DNA from 2 places in the Simplicispira sp. GW247-4R2A genome. Region 1 is predicted to be linked to the other one. Evidence: predicted binding sites of a transcription regulator. Region 1 holds the regulator's gene; the other holds the start of a gene.

Region 1 (6,993 bases):
GCGCTCGCCGTACGGTGGGTTGAGCAGCATCACGCCCGGCTGCTCGCAGGGCGGCATGCGCTGCAGGGCGTCACCGCCGCGCAGTTGCACGGCCCGGGCGACACCAGCGCGCTCGGCGTTGTGCTCGGCAAAATCGACCATGCGGTGTGAAATATCACTGCCAAATATGCCTGTAGGGCAGGTGGTTATTGCGCTGGCAGCTTCTTCTTTGATAGCACCCCAGACATGCATCTGGAATGGCAAGAGCTTCTCAAAGGCAAAGCGCCGTTGCAGGCCCGGCGCAATATTGCAGGCCATTTGTGCCGCTTCGATGACCACCGTGCCGCTGCCGCAGCACGGGTCGTAGAGCGGCAGGGGCGCATCGCCCATCGGATTCCAGCCGGTGGCGGCGATCATGGCGGCGGCGAGCGTCTCCTTGAGCGGGGCGTCGCCTTTGGCTCCGCCTTCCTTGACGTTCCGCCAGCCGCGCTTGAACAGCGGCTCACCCGAGGTGTCGATGTAGACCGTAGCCTCGTCGGTGGTCAGGTGCAGGTGCACGCGCACGTCGGGCCACTGGGTGTCCACGTCGGGGCGCACGCCGGCCTTGGCGCGAAAGCGGTCGGCCACCGCGTCCTTGGTGCGCAGCGCGGCAAAGTTCAGGCTGGTCAGCGGGCTGTGCTGGGCCGTGACTTCCACCTTGAAGCTCTGGCGCGGCGTGAACCAGATCTCCCAGGCAATGCCGGACGCCAGGGCGTAAATATCGTTCTCGTTGCGGTACAGGCCCTGGGCCAACTGCACCAGCACGCGCTGCGCCAGGCGGCTGTGCAGGTTGAGCAAAAGCGCATCGCGCCAGGAAGCCTGCAGCAGTACGCCGCCACGGCCCACAAGCAAATCGTTGCCGGTGAGGCCAGTGATTTGGTGCACCTCGTCGGCCAGAAAGCCCTCGACGCCGGCGGCGCAAGGGAGAAATAGATGAAGTTGATTCATAGGATGACTGTTGCGTCGTGCAACCACCGCTGCCACCAGCAGCCAAACGCCAGTGCCACCGTGGAACCGGCTTTGCCGGGCCAGGGGTGGCGTCCCCCTCCCGCAGGAGAGGGGGATGGCGCGCAGCGCCGCAGGGGGTGTTTCATGTCAGCGCCTTGCGCAGCGTGGTGGTGGGGATCTTCAGCGCTTCGCGGTATTTGGCCACGGTGCGGCGCGCGCATTCGATGCCCTGCTCCTTGAGCATGTCGGCAATCTGGCTGTCCGAAAGCGGTCTGGCCGGGTTCTCAGCGGCGACGAACTGCTTGATGAGCGCCCGCACCGCCGTGCTCGACGCATTGCCGCCCGTATCCGTCCCCAGACCCGAGCCAAAGAAAAACTTGAGTTCGTAAGTGCCCTGGGGCGTGGCCATGTATTTCGCGGTGGTGACACGCGAGATCGTCGATTCGTGCAGCCCCAGCTCGTCGGCAATGTCGCGCAGCACCAGCGGGCGCATGGCCAGTTCACCATGCACGAAGAAGTTCTTTTGCCGTTCGACGATGGCGCGCGAGACGCGCAGGATGGTGTCGAAGCGCTGCTGGATGTTCTTGATGAACCAGCGCGCCTCCTGCAGCCGCTGCTGCAGCGCGTGGTGGCCGTCGCTGCCGCGGTGGCCGCGCAGGGCGCCCGCGTAAATGTCGTGCACGCGCAGGCGCGGCATCACGTCGGGGTTGAGCTGCACGGAAAACTGCGCGCCTCCTGTGCCGACACGGCGCACCAGCACGTCGGGGACGATGGCATTGCGCTCCACATTGGCAAAGCGCCGGCCGGGGCGGGGTTCAAGGCTGGCAATGAGGGCCATGGCCGCACGCACGGCGTCTTCGCTGGCGCCACACAGGGGGGCCAGGCGCCGCACGTCGCGCCGCGCGAGCAGGTCAAGCGGCTGCTGGCAGATGGCAAGCGCGGTCGCGAGTGTCTCGGCGTGCTGCGCCTCCTCGTGCCGAAGCGCCTGCAGCTGCAGGCGCAGGCATTCCGCCAGATTGCGCGCGCCGACACCGGTGGGCTCCAGACTTTGCAGCAGCGAGAGCGCCACGGTGAAGCGGTGCACCAGTTCTTCGGCCTCCTCCGCATCGCCCCCGGCCAAACCGGCGGCCAGTTCCTCGAGGGGGTCTTCCAGGTAGCCGTTGTCGTTCAAGGATTCGATCAGGAAGGAGAGCGCTGCACGGTCAATATCGGAAAGGCGCAGCGACAGCGCCTGGCGGTGCAGGAAGTCGGTCAGCGAGCCATGCTCCTGCGCGCGGTCCAGCGCGTCGCCCACGCCTTCGCCTTGGTCGCTCTGCTGGCGCGCGGGGGCGTCGCCGCCCCATTCGGCATCGTCAGGCGCCAGGTCGTACGTGCCATCGCCCGACCAATCCAGCAGCTCATCCGCTCCGGAATATTCCGAATCATTTTGGCTCTCGGCGCTTACTGCACTTGGGATTTCAGCTCCCGAATACGTAGCACTCTCGATGGGCGCATCATCAGCCTGCACGGGCATGTCGGCCTGCAGCAGGCCAAACTCCTCGCGCGGCGCCTCGTCGCTCTCGCGTTCCAGAAACGGGTTGTCGTCGAGCATCTGGTCGACTTCCTGCCCCAGCTCCAGCGTCGAGAGCTGCAGCAATCGGATGGATTGCTGCAACTGCGGCGTGAGCGCCAGATGCTGCGAGACGCGCAGCGACAGGCCGGGTTTCACGGCTACATCCGGAAGTGCTCGCCCAGGTACACCCGGCGCACTTCGGCGTTGTCCACGATGTCGGTCGGCGTGCCCTGCGCCAGCACCTCGCCCTCGCTGATGATGAAGGCGTGGTCGCAGATGCCCAGCGTCTCGCGCACGTTGTGATCGGTGATCAGGACACCGATACCGCGCGCCTTCAGGAAACCGATGATGCGCTGGATCTCGATCACGGCGATGGGGTCGATCCCGGCAAAGGGCTCGTCCAGCAGAATGAAACGCGGCTGCGTGGCAAGGGCCCGTGCAATCTCCACGCGGCGGCGCTCACCGCCCGAGAGGGCCACCGCTGGAGAGTCGCGCAGGTGTTCCACGCGCAACTCTTGCAAAAGCTCGGTCAGGCGCTCTTCAATGGCCGCCTTGGCGAGCGGTTTTCCCTCCTCGTTCTGCTGCAGCTCCAGCACGGCGCGCACGTTCTCCTGCACCGTGAGTTTGCGGAAAATGGAGGCTTCCTGGGGCAGGTACGACAGCCCCAGGCGCGAGCGCCGGTGGATCGGCATGTGCGCCACCGAATGCCCGTCGATCAAGATGTCGCCCGCGTCGCAGGGCACCAGGCCCACGATCATGTAGAACGAAGTGGTCTTGCCCGCGCCATTGGGGCCGAGCAGTCCGACGACCTCGCCCTTGCGCATGCTGAGGGACACGTCCTTGACCACCTTGCGGCCGCCGTAGGATTTCGCCAGATGCCGCACCTCCAGCAGGCTGGTCGCACTGCTGGCCTGCGCTGGTGCCGTCACTTCGCGTCGCCGCCGAGGCGGTTGCTGGGACGCAGAAGGGGGTTGGCGTCCGAGGCTGGAGCGGCGGCTGCTGCTGGCGCGGCGTCACGCGGCGCGAGGACAGCCCGTACGCGCCCTGTACCGTCCCCCGGCTTTTTGCCCGTGTTGCGGCCGTCCACGGTAAATACATCGGTCAGGTTGTTGTAGACGATCACGTCGCCGGTAATTTCATCACTCAAATCACCCCCCCGGTAACGGCGCAGCTCGGCCTGATGGACGAAGCGCACGGTATCGGCCTTGCCGTTGTATTCGATGGTTTGCGCCTCCCCCTCGATGAACTCTTGCAGGGCGCTTGGCGCCGTGTCGCGCTTCTGGCGGAAAAACGCGCGCTGACCAGCACCACCGGTGACCGTTCCCGACTGGTAGCCGTCGGCGTCCTGGTGCACCTCCAGCCGCGTGCCGCGCAGCACGATGCTGCCCTTGGTCACGACCACCTTGCCGGTGAACACGCTGGTCTGTTGCAGTTCGTCGTGCCGCAACTGGTCGGCCTCGATGTTCATGGGCTGGTTGCGATCGGCCTTCTCGGCGAACACCGGCGCCGTGGCAAGCACCCCCATGGCGGCGAGCACCCATGCGATGAGCTCGACGGGTCGCACACGAGAAAAAGGAGACGGCAAGAAAAGAGAGAACATGCGAAGAGTGTCAGTAAAGGGCACGCCAACGCAGGGTGAACACTGCTGGCCTTTGGCGGCACGAATCTTGCAACCATTGTGCCATGCACGGGCAAAAAAATGCCCGCAGCGTCCGCGGGCATTACAGGGAAGACAGCCCCGGTTGCGAAATCAGCCTTTGGCGACCAACGCTTCGACCACTTTGAGCATTCCGGTCAGGCTGCCGGCCATGCTGCCATCGGTGTAGTAGCGCCCTGCCACGCCCATGGAGGGAACACCCTCAACGCCGTAGGCGTCTTGCAATTGGGACACCTTGCGGACCTCATTGGAGACTGTGAAGGAGTTGTACATCTCCTTGAACTTGGCCAAATCCATGCCCGGCTGCTTGGCGATCCAGGCAAAAATGCCATCGTCCTTGGAGAGATTTTGCTTCTCGACGTGAATGGCATGAAACACCTTGGCTTGCAGTTGGTCTACCTTGCCCAAGCCTTCAAGGGCGTAGTACAACTTTTGCTGAGGGGCAAAACTCGCGTTGAAGGCGATCGGGACGCGGCGAAACGCCATGGTTTTGGGCGGCGTCTTGAGCCAGGCTTCCAGCGTGGGCTCGAATTCGTTGCAATGCGGGCAGTTGTACCAGAAGAACTCGATCACCTCGACCTTGCCGGCGGGGGCCTCGACGAGCGCGGGCTTGGAAAGGCGGGTGTAATTCTTGCCTTCCGTGGGCGCAGCGCCCTGTGCCCAGACTGGCAGAGACAGACCTGACGCCGCCAGCAGGGTGGCCGAGGTGGCGGAAAACTCTCTACGGTTCATTCAATACGCTCCTGATGGGTGTTTGCTGTGGGATGGAGAGCCGGCGCGAAAGTTCAGCGCTGTACGCGCACCAGCGCCGACTCGACGCCAGCGCCATCGAGCTTCTCCTTGAGCTGCTCGGCGTCTACGCGCTTGACAAAGGGGCCAATGCGCACGCGGAACACGGTGCGCCCGCTCTGCTCGCGCTCGTTCACGCGGGCCTCCCACCCCAGCATGGCAAGCTTGGCGCGCTGGGCGTCGGCGTCGCTCTGGGTGCGAAAGGCTCCGGCTTGAACAAAGTAGTCAAACGGATCGACAGATCCCGCAGCCGTTGGTGCTGCCGCGCCGGCTGCGGGCACCGACTTGCCTGCACGTGCCTTGGCCAAGTCGCCCAGTGGATCACTGGGCACGGGTGCCGGGTTGGCTGCTGCCGGGGCCGATGCCGGGGTCGATGCGGGGGCCGCAGCAACACCAGCGGCCGGGCTCGCCGTGGCAGGCGCAGGCCGCACGCTGCCTTTGCCATACAGCGGCAAATTCGGGTCCCAGTTTTTGTTCTTTTGCTCCTCGGCATTGTCCTGATCGGAGCTGCGGATCGCCCCCTTGTTCAGAAAAGGCACCGGTACTTTGGTGACATACACCGCCACGCCCAGCGCTACGCCCAGGCCGATCAGCAGGCCAATGATGAGACCAACGATGGTTCCGCCCGATTGATTCTTTTTCATATGCTCGCCGTGGTTCCGATTCACATTCTTCGTGGCGCCGAGACGCCGAGCACCGCCAGGCCATTGTGCAATACCTGCGCCGTGGCGGCGACGAGCGCCAGACGTGCGGTTTTCACACGCTCGTCGTCCACCAGGATGCGCTCGGCATCGTAGTAGCTGTGGTAGCTGGCGGCCAGGTCGCGCAGGTAAAAGGTGACGTCGTGGGGCGCCTCGCCTTCGGTGGCTGCGGTGAGCATCTCGGGGTATTTGGCCAGTTGCAGCATCAGGGCCTGGGCCTGCGGGCCGTCGAGCGGCGAAAGGTCCACGTCCGCCAACGTCGCAACGTCGCCACCCCAGCCCGCCAGCACCGAGCAGATGCGGGCATGGGCATATTGCACGTAGTACACCGGGTTGTCGTTGTTCTTCGCCACCGCCAGGTCGACGTCAAAGGTGTATTCGGTATCGGGCTTGCGGCTGAGCAGGAAGAAGCGCACGGCGTCCTTGCTGGTCCACTCGATCAGGTCGCGCAGCGTCACGTAGCTGCCAGCGCGCTTGCTGATCTTGACCTCTTCGCCGCCTTTGACCACGCGCACCATGGTGTGCAGCACGTAGTCGGGGTAGCCCTGTGGAATCCCCACGTCGGCCGCCTGCAAACCAGCGCGCACCCGGGCAATGGTGCCGTGGTGGTCGGTGCCCTGGATATTGACCACCTTGGTGAAGCCGCGCTCCCATTTGGCGATGTGGTAGGCCACATCGGGCACGAAATAGGTGTAGGTGCCGTCCTGCTTGCGCATGACGCGGTCCTTGTCGTCGCCGTAGTCGGTGCTCTTGAGCCACAAGGCGCCGTCCTGCTCGTAGGTCTTGCCGTTGGCGATGAGCCGGTTCACCGTGGCCTCGACGCGGCCGCTGGTGTACAGGCTCGATTCGAGGTAATACTCGTCGAAATGCAGGTTGAAGGCCTGCAAATCCTTGTCCTGTTCGTTGCGCAGGTAGGCCACCGCAAACTGGCGAATGTTGTCGTAGTCCTCCACATCGCCGTTGGCGGTGAACTCACGATCATCGGCCTTGACGGTGGCACGAGCCTTGAAAGCCTCGGCTATGTCGGCGATGTAGTCGCCGTTGTAGAAGTTCTTGGCCAGCGGGTTGTCGCTGTCGGTGGGCCAGCACTCGTCACCGGGCTTGAAGCCCTTGGCACGCAGCTGCGTGCTCTTGGTCAGGGTGTCAATCTGCACCCCCGCATCGTTGTAATAGAACTCGCGGTGCACGTCCCAGCCCTGGGTGGCAAACAGGTGGCACAGGGCGTCGCCCAGCGCCGCTTGGCGACCGTGGCCCACATGCAGCGGGCCAGTCGGGTTGGCCGAGACGAACTCCACCAGCACCTTGTCGCCACGCTTAGGCTGCATACC
Region 2 (6,993 bases), on a different contig from region 1:
GCATGCGCGCCTGCGCGCGCATGCTTCGTGAACTGACTCGCCGCAGAACTCGCGGAGCGCCGCAGGCGCGCAGCGAGTTCTGCGGCGCACCCCGCAAACGTCCCGACGCAGGTTGCCCCGCAGCGCAGTGCAGGGGTCGCAGCCAGCAGGGGCGTGTTTCTTTTGCCTTCTTTTCTTGCACGAGCAAGAAAAGAAGGTCGCCCGCCGGGGCGAGACCCGGCCTCCGCCCTCTGCATCCCCACACCTGCCCCATAAATCCAAAGCATTCAAGCAACCACCAAGCGCCCCACCGGCCCCGCCACCGGCCGCGTCTCGGTGGTGGCGTGACGCGCCAACTCATCGGCGTCGAGGAAGACCTGGCCGTTTTCCACCTTCACCGCAAACTTCGGCGTGCACCCCTCATCGGGTGCGGCGGCCTGGCCGGTGCACAGGCCAATGGTCCAGTTGTGCAGCGGGCAGGCCACGCTGGTGCCAAAGACGATGCCTTGCGACAGCGGTCCGCCCTTGTGCGGGCAGGAGTCGAGCAGGGCAAAGATCTGGTCGTCGGCGCTGCGGAAGATGGCCACATCCAGGCCCTGCGCCCGCGCCACGCGGCGGGCGCCCAGGCGGGGAATGTCGTCCACATGGCAAATGGGGGTCCAAGCGGTCATTGCTATTCCTTTGGTAGCTGCCAGCGCTTATGGGGTAAGCACTAGGGGCTGTTTTTATCTAAAATCTTGTGAAGTGAGGGGAGGTCAGGCGACGGCAATCGGGATGAACTGGCGTTCGTCCACCTGCGCCCGCTGGCTCTCGAACCACGGGTCGGGCTCGCCCGCCAGCGCGTGCTGCAGCCGCGCCCAGAGCGCCTTGCGGCCCGCCGGGTCGCCAAGGATTCTTTTCTTCACGTGGTCCAGCCCGACACGCGCCACGTAGTGCACCGTGCGCTCCAGGTACCAGCCTTCTTCGCGGTAGAGCTGCATGAAGGCGCCGGTGTATTCCATGACTTCCTCGGCGGTCTTGAGCTTGACGAAGAACTGCGCCACCTCGGTCTTGATGCCGCCGTTGCCGGCGATGACCATCTCCCAGCCGCTGTCCACGCCGATGATGCCCACGTCCTTGATGCCGCTCTCGGCGCAGTTGCGCGGGCAGCCGCTGACGGCGAACTTGACCTTGTGCGGCGCCTGCATGCCGAAGAAGGCACGTTCGAGGTCCTTGCCCATCTGCGTGCTGTCCTGCGTGCCCATGCGGCACCACTCCTTGCCGACGCAGGTTTTCACGGTGCGCAGCGCCTTGGCGTAGGCGTGGCCGCTGGGCATGCCGATGTCGCGCCAGACGGCCTGCAGGTCTTCTTTCTTGACCCCCAGCAGGTCGATGCGCTGGCCGCCCGTCACTTTCACCGTGGGGATCTGGTACTTGTCCACCACGTCGGCAATGCGGCGCAGCTCGGCGGCGCTGGTCTCTCCCCCCCACATGCGCGGCACCACGGAATACGTGCCGTCTTTCTGGATGTTGGCGTGGCTGCGCTCGTTGATGAAGCGGCTTTGCGGGTCGTCCTGGGCTTCGTGCGGCCAGCTCGATAGCCGGTAGTAGTTGATGGCCGGGCGGCAGGTGGGGCAGCCGTCGGGCGTCTTCCATTCCATGAAGCGAAACACGGCGTCGCTCGTCAGCAGGTGGTGCTGCACGATGGCGTCGCGCACCGCCTGGTGCCCGTGGTCGGTGCAGGCGCACACCGGCTTGGTCTTGGGCGTGGCGGAATAGTCGCCGCCGGCCGTGGCCATGAGGATCTGCTCGACCAGGCCGGTGCAGGAGCCGCAACTGGCGCTGGCCTTGGTGTGCTTGCGCACTTCGTCCAGCGTGAACAGGCCTTTCTCCTGGATGGCCTTGCAGATTTGGCCCTTGGTCACGCCGTTGCAGCCGCAGACCTCGTCGGTGTCCAGCATGGCGGCGGCCTTGTTCTGGCCCTGGTGGCCGGCGTCGCCCATGTTCGATTCGCCGAACATCAGCTTGTCGCGCAGGTCGCCCACGGCGCGGCCGTCGCGCAGCAGCTTGAAGTACCAGCTGCCGTCCACGGTGTCGCCGTACAGGCAGGCGCCGACGAGCTTGTCGTTCTTGATCACGAGCTTCTTGTAGACGCCCGAATACGGGTCGGAGAGCACGATTTCTTCCGTGCCTTCGCCGCCCTGGAAGTTGCCGGCCGAGAACAGGTCGATGCCAGTGACCTTGAGCTTGGTCGAGGTGAGCGAGCCCACGTAGCGGCCAATGCCGAACTCGGCCAGGTGGTTGGCCGCTACCCGGCCCTGCTCGAACAGCGGCGCCACCAAACCGTAGGCAATGCCGCGGTGCGCCGCGCATTCGCCCACGGCGTAGATGCGGGCGTCGGTGGTGGTCTGCAGCGTGTCGTTGACCACAATGCCGCGGTCCACGTGCAGGCGCATTTTTTCGGCGAGCTGTGTGTTCGGGCGGATGCCCACGGCCATCACCACCAGGTCGGCCGGCACTTCGCTGCCGTCCTTGAATTTGACCGCACGCACTCGCCCCGCATCGTTCCCCAGCAGCTCGGCGGTCTGCGCCTGCATCAAAAACTGCATGCCGCGCTCGGTAAGCGACTTTTGCAGCAGCTTGCCGGCCACGCGGTCGAGCTGGCGCTCCATCAGCCATTCGGCGGCGTGCACCACGGTGACCTGCATGCCGCGTTTCATCAGGCCGTTGGCGGCTTCCAGCCCGAGCAGGCCGCCGCCAATGACCACGGCGTGGCGGTAGCGCGTGGCGGCGTCGATCATGGCCTGGGTGTCGGCGATGTCGCGGTAGGCCAGCACGCCGTGCAGGTCCTTGCCCGGAACCGGCAGGATGAAGGCGTTGGAGCCGGTGGCCATGATCAGCCGGTCGTAGCCGGCCGTGAGCGTGTCGCCCGCCACGCTGGTGGCGCTTACCGTGCGCTGCGTGCGGTTCACGTCGGTGACGGTAAAGCCGGTGTGCAGGGTGATGCCGTGTTCCTGGTACCACGCGCGGTCGTTGAGGATGATCTCGTCCACCGTCTGCTCGCCGGCCAGCACCGGCGAGAGCAGGATGCGGTTGTAGTTGGGGTGCGGCTCGGCGCCGAAGACGGTGATGTCGTACAGATCGGGGGCGATCTTGAGCAGCTCTTCGAGCGTACGCACCCCGGCCATGCCGTTGCCCACCATGACCAGCCTGGGTTTTTTCATCGAAGCACTCCTTGGGCGAATGAATTGCAAACCATCGGCGCCTTGGGTTCGCGCCGGTATCCAGTGCAATGCAATGACCGTGCCAGCGATCAAGGCTGTGTGGCTCTGCCTGTCGGCGCCTGTGAGTGGCACCATGGCAGTGCGGTATGTCAGGACGCGGTGCATGCGGCGGCTGCACCATGCTGGAGGGTGTTGTGCCTGAGGCTGGTGCATCGCACGGGAAATGCACAAGGCCCGCACCGTTTGCACGGTGCGGGCCTTGTGAGAGGGAGGCGCCTGACGCCCTGGCGCACTAGCGCCCGGGCGCTCGGTTTAGCTGCGTTCGCCAGTAGCGATCTGGTTGGCGCGGATAGCGACCAGGGCTTCCGAACGGACGGCAGCGCGGGCCTGGGTGCTGGTGGCGCGTGCAGCGTAGTCGGCCACGGGGCCCTTGGCGAAGTTGGGCAGTGCCTTCTGGCCTTCGGCGCGCACGTCGGTGCTGCTGCGGGTGGATTGCACATGGGCTTCAAAGTCCATGCCGTAGAGGTTGCCGTTCAATTCGCCGGCTTGGGCGCCGATGGAGGCAAAAGCGGCAACAGCGGCGATAGAGAGAATGCGTGCGGTGTTCATGATGGTTTCTTTCTTAAAAACGACTTCAAAAGGACCCGCTGCAGGGAGAGCTTGATGCCCTTGGGGAGCGGTTTCGGTGAGTCGCCTTGTGTGTTCGGCTCATCGATGGGGTGAACTGTACGCCGCAAGGGTGCAATTAAAAACCGCTGAGTCGTAAATTGACTATTCCGGTATTAGGAATAATTAAGGCAAATTAAGGAGTGCCTTTTCGCGCATTCGCAACGCTTGTTGCGCGAAAGCACAAACGTCTGACAGGACCCGATTGCATGCAATGCGGGGATGGGCTGAAATTACCGTGTCGGACTCATCCGGGAGGTTCTATGACGGTTGTTGCAGAAATACTGAAAGCCAAGGCCCATGCCGCGGTGCAGACCATTGCCCCTGACGCCTCGGTGCTGGACGCCCTGCGCATCATGGCGGAGCGGCAGATCGGCGCACTGCTGGTCGTTCAGGATGGCCGGATCGAGGGCATCCTGACGGAACGCGACTACGCGCGGAAAATTGCCTTGTTGGGCCGGACCTCGGCCGATACGCCGGTGCGCGAAGTCATGACGCGCTCCGTGATGTTCGTGCACCCGCACCAGACCAGCGAGCAGTGCATGCAGATCATGACCGACAAGCGCCTGCGCCACCTGCCGGTGCTCGACGGCGAGCAGCTCATTGGCATCATTTCGATTGGCGATTTGGTGGCCGACATCATTTCCGAGCAGAAATTCATCATCGAGCAGATGACGCACTACATCGGCGGCAACGTGCGCTGAGGCCCGCGCCTGCGGGCGCGAACGTGAGCGCGGTGGGGCCATTCGGTTTCGCAATCAATCGGGTGCGCGAAGGCGAAGCGCAAGTACCGGCGTACTGGCCAAGCGAAGCCGACCAAGTAGCCGTTTGATTGAGAAAGGGCATCAGGTGCTCTCGCGCACGGTCAGCTCAAAGCCAAGGTCCATGCAATTGCGCGCCGGCGTTTCGCCGCGCATCAGCGCCAGCAGCATGCGCGCGCTTTCCTCGCCAATGGCCTGGCGCGGCGTGCGTACCGTGGTGAGCGAGGGCAGCATTTCGGCACTGCCGGCCAGGTCGTTGAAGCCGGCGACCGCCACCTGATCGGGCACGCGGATGCCCAGCCTCGGCGCCGCCAGCAGCGCGCCTTGCGCCAGGTCGTCGTTGCAGAAAAAGATGGCGTCAATGTCTGGATGCTTGTCGAGCAATTGCGCCAACAGTTCGCCGCCCAGGCGCACCGATGAGGCCTCGGAACTCAGCAGCTCCAGCCCGGCGTCGTAGCAGCCCGCAGCGCGCAGGCAGCGCCGGTAGCCCTCGGCGCGCTGCAGGGTGCGCGGGTCCAGTTGGGCCGCGGCAAAGGCGATGCGCCGGTGGCCGCGATCAAGCAAATGCTGCACCATGCGCTCGCCCGCATCCTGCTGGGAGAACCCCACGCAGTACACATCGGGCGCACGTGTGGTTTCCATCAGGTGTACGCACGGCACGCCGCTCGCCGCCAGGCGCTGGCGGGCCTCGTCCGTGCGGTCAAAACCGGTCAGCAGCAGGCCCGCTGGCCGCATGGCCAGGTACGAGGTCAGCAGTTTTTCTTCTTCCTGCGGGTCGTAATGCGTCACGCCAATCAGGATCTGGTAGCCGTGCGGCGCCAGGCCGCGGTGCACGGCTTCCAGCACATCGACAAACAGCGCGTTCGAGAGCAGTGGCACCAGCACCGGCACCAGGGTGCTGCGCTGCGAGGCCAGCGCGCGCGCGGCCGGGTCGGGCACATAGCCGAGCGTTTGCGCCGCCTGCCGGACCCTCTCGACCAGGTCCGGCGCCACGGCGCGCTCGCCGCGCAGGGCGCGCGACGCCGTGATCGGGCTGACCGATGCGGCCCTGGCAACATCGGCCAACGTAGTTCGACCGCTTGCGCGCGGACGGCGGGGAAGGGCAGTGGACAAGGGTTTTCCCGAGAACGGGCCAGGAAGCAGAACGTTTAGGATAGCGCTGTCCGACAGTTGCGGCAAGACGTAAAACCTCTGAAATAGCGTGCCCTGTGCGCTTTCAGCAGGACCGACGCCGAGCGACTGAAGCGGGCTTTTTAAAACTCTTTTGGGATAGCGCTGTCCGATGTCTGTTCGCCGCTTTGAAGGCTCTTTCGTTGTCATGGGTGTCGCCGGCTGCGGCAAATCCAGCCTGGGTGCCGCCTGCGCCAGCGCACTGGGCATGGCGCTGGTGGAGGGCGACGCCTTCCATTCACAGACCAGCCTGCAGAAGATGCAGAGCGGCGTGCCCTTGTCCGACGCCGACCGGACGGAATGGCTTGCCGTGCTGGCCAGGCGCCTGGCGGAGTCGAGCGGCGGAACCGTGCTGGCCTGCTCGGCACTGCGCCGCGCCTACCGCGACCAGTTGCGCCGCGCGTCGCCGGGTCTGCGCTTCGTGTTCCTGGAACTGAGCGAGAGCGATGCGCGTGCGCGCGTCGCGGCGCGCCTGGGCCATGTTTTCCCGGTCAGCCTGGTCGCCAGCCAGTTCGCCACGCTGGAGAGCCCGCGCGGCGAGCCCGGCGTGCTCACGGTGGACGCCCTGCGGCCCCTGGAAGCTTTGTCTGCCGACGTGTGTGCCTGGCTCACTGGCACTGAAAAGGAGTAGCGCATGCGCAAAGGTTTTCAAACGGCCATGGAAGCACTGATGGCGCTCAGCCTGCTGGTCATGGTGATCGCGGTGTTTGGCAACGTGGTGCAGCGGTATTTGTGGGGCACGGGCTGGGTGGTGTCCGAAGAGCTCTCGCGCCTGCTGTTCGTCTGGCTGGTCAGCATCGCTGCCACGCTGGCCTATGGCGAGGGCCAGCACCTGGGGTTTGATCTGGTGACCGCGCGGCTGCATGGGCGCCGAGCGACGGTGGCGCGCTGGCTCACGCGCGGGCTCATCGCCGTTTCGCTGTATTACCTGATCGTCGGCTCCTGGCAGCAGGTGCTGGTCGGCATGGACAGCCGCAGCCCGGTGATGAACTACCCGCTGGCGCTGGGCGCGGGCGGCATTCTGTTCATGGGTGTCTGCATGGCGGTGATTCTGGTGGCCGAGTGCTGGGCCGAACTGCGCGGCCAGCGCACGGGGGATGCAGCATGACCATTGCCCTGTTTCTTGGCGTGCTGTTCGCCACCATGGTGGTGGGCGTACCGATTGCCTTTGCGCTGTTGCTCACGGCACTGGCGCTCATGGTGCAGCTCGACTT

Evidence for each region. Region 1 encodes sigma-54, which starts transcription at its own class of promoters, with help from an activator protein. Its sites were predicted from a motif close to TGGCANGNAANCTGCTTT; they were not measured.
Region 2: the regulator sigma-54 is predicted to act here: its motif matches at 3,250-3,267, upstream of nirB (nitrite reductase large subunit NirB).

The regions. Positions count from the first base shown of each region.
Region 1 is NZ_JBWKZM010000001.1:13,645-20,637, reverse strand. It holds gene AC07ZH_RS00115 (THUMP domain-containing class I SAM-dependent RNA methyltransferase) at 1-966, opposite strand, end outside; gene AC07ZH_RS00110 (RNA polymerase factor sigma-54) at 1,109-2,674, opposite strand; gene lptB (LPS export ABC transporter ATP-binding protein) at 2,677-3,447, opposite strand; gene lptA (lipopolysaccharide transport periplasmic protein LptA) at 3,444-4,118, opposite strand; gene AC07ZH_RS00095 (thiol:disulfide interchange protein DsbA/DsbL) at 4,269-4,907, opposite strand; gene AC07ZH_RS00090 (SPOR domain-containing protein) at 4,961-5,608, opposite strand; gene argS (arginine--tRNA ligase) at 5,629-6,993, opposite strand, start outside.
Region 2 is NZ_JBWKZM010000033.1:11,166-18,158, reverse strand. It holds gene nirD (nitrite reductase small subunit NirD) at 267-650, opposite strand; gene nirB (nitrite reductase large subunit NirB) at 735-3,182, opposite strand; gene AC07ZH_RS17990 (DUF4148 domain-containing protein) at 3,495-3,791, opposite strand; gene AC07ZH_RS17985 (CBS domain-containing protein) at 4,112-4,552, shown strand; gene gntR (HTH-type transcriptional regulator GntR) at 4,694-5,722, opposite strand; gene AC07ZH_RS17975 (gluconokinase) at 5,892-6,410, shown strand; gene AC07ZH_RS17970 (TRAP transporter small permease) at 6,414-6,887, shown strand; gene AC07ZH_RS17965 (TRAP transporter large permease) at 6,884-6,993, shown strand, end outside.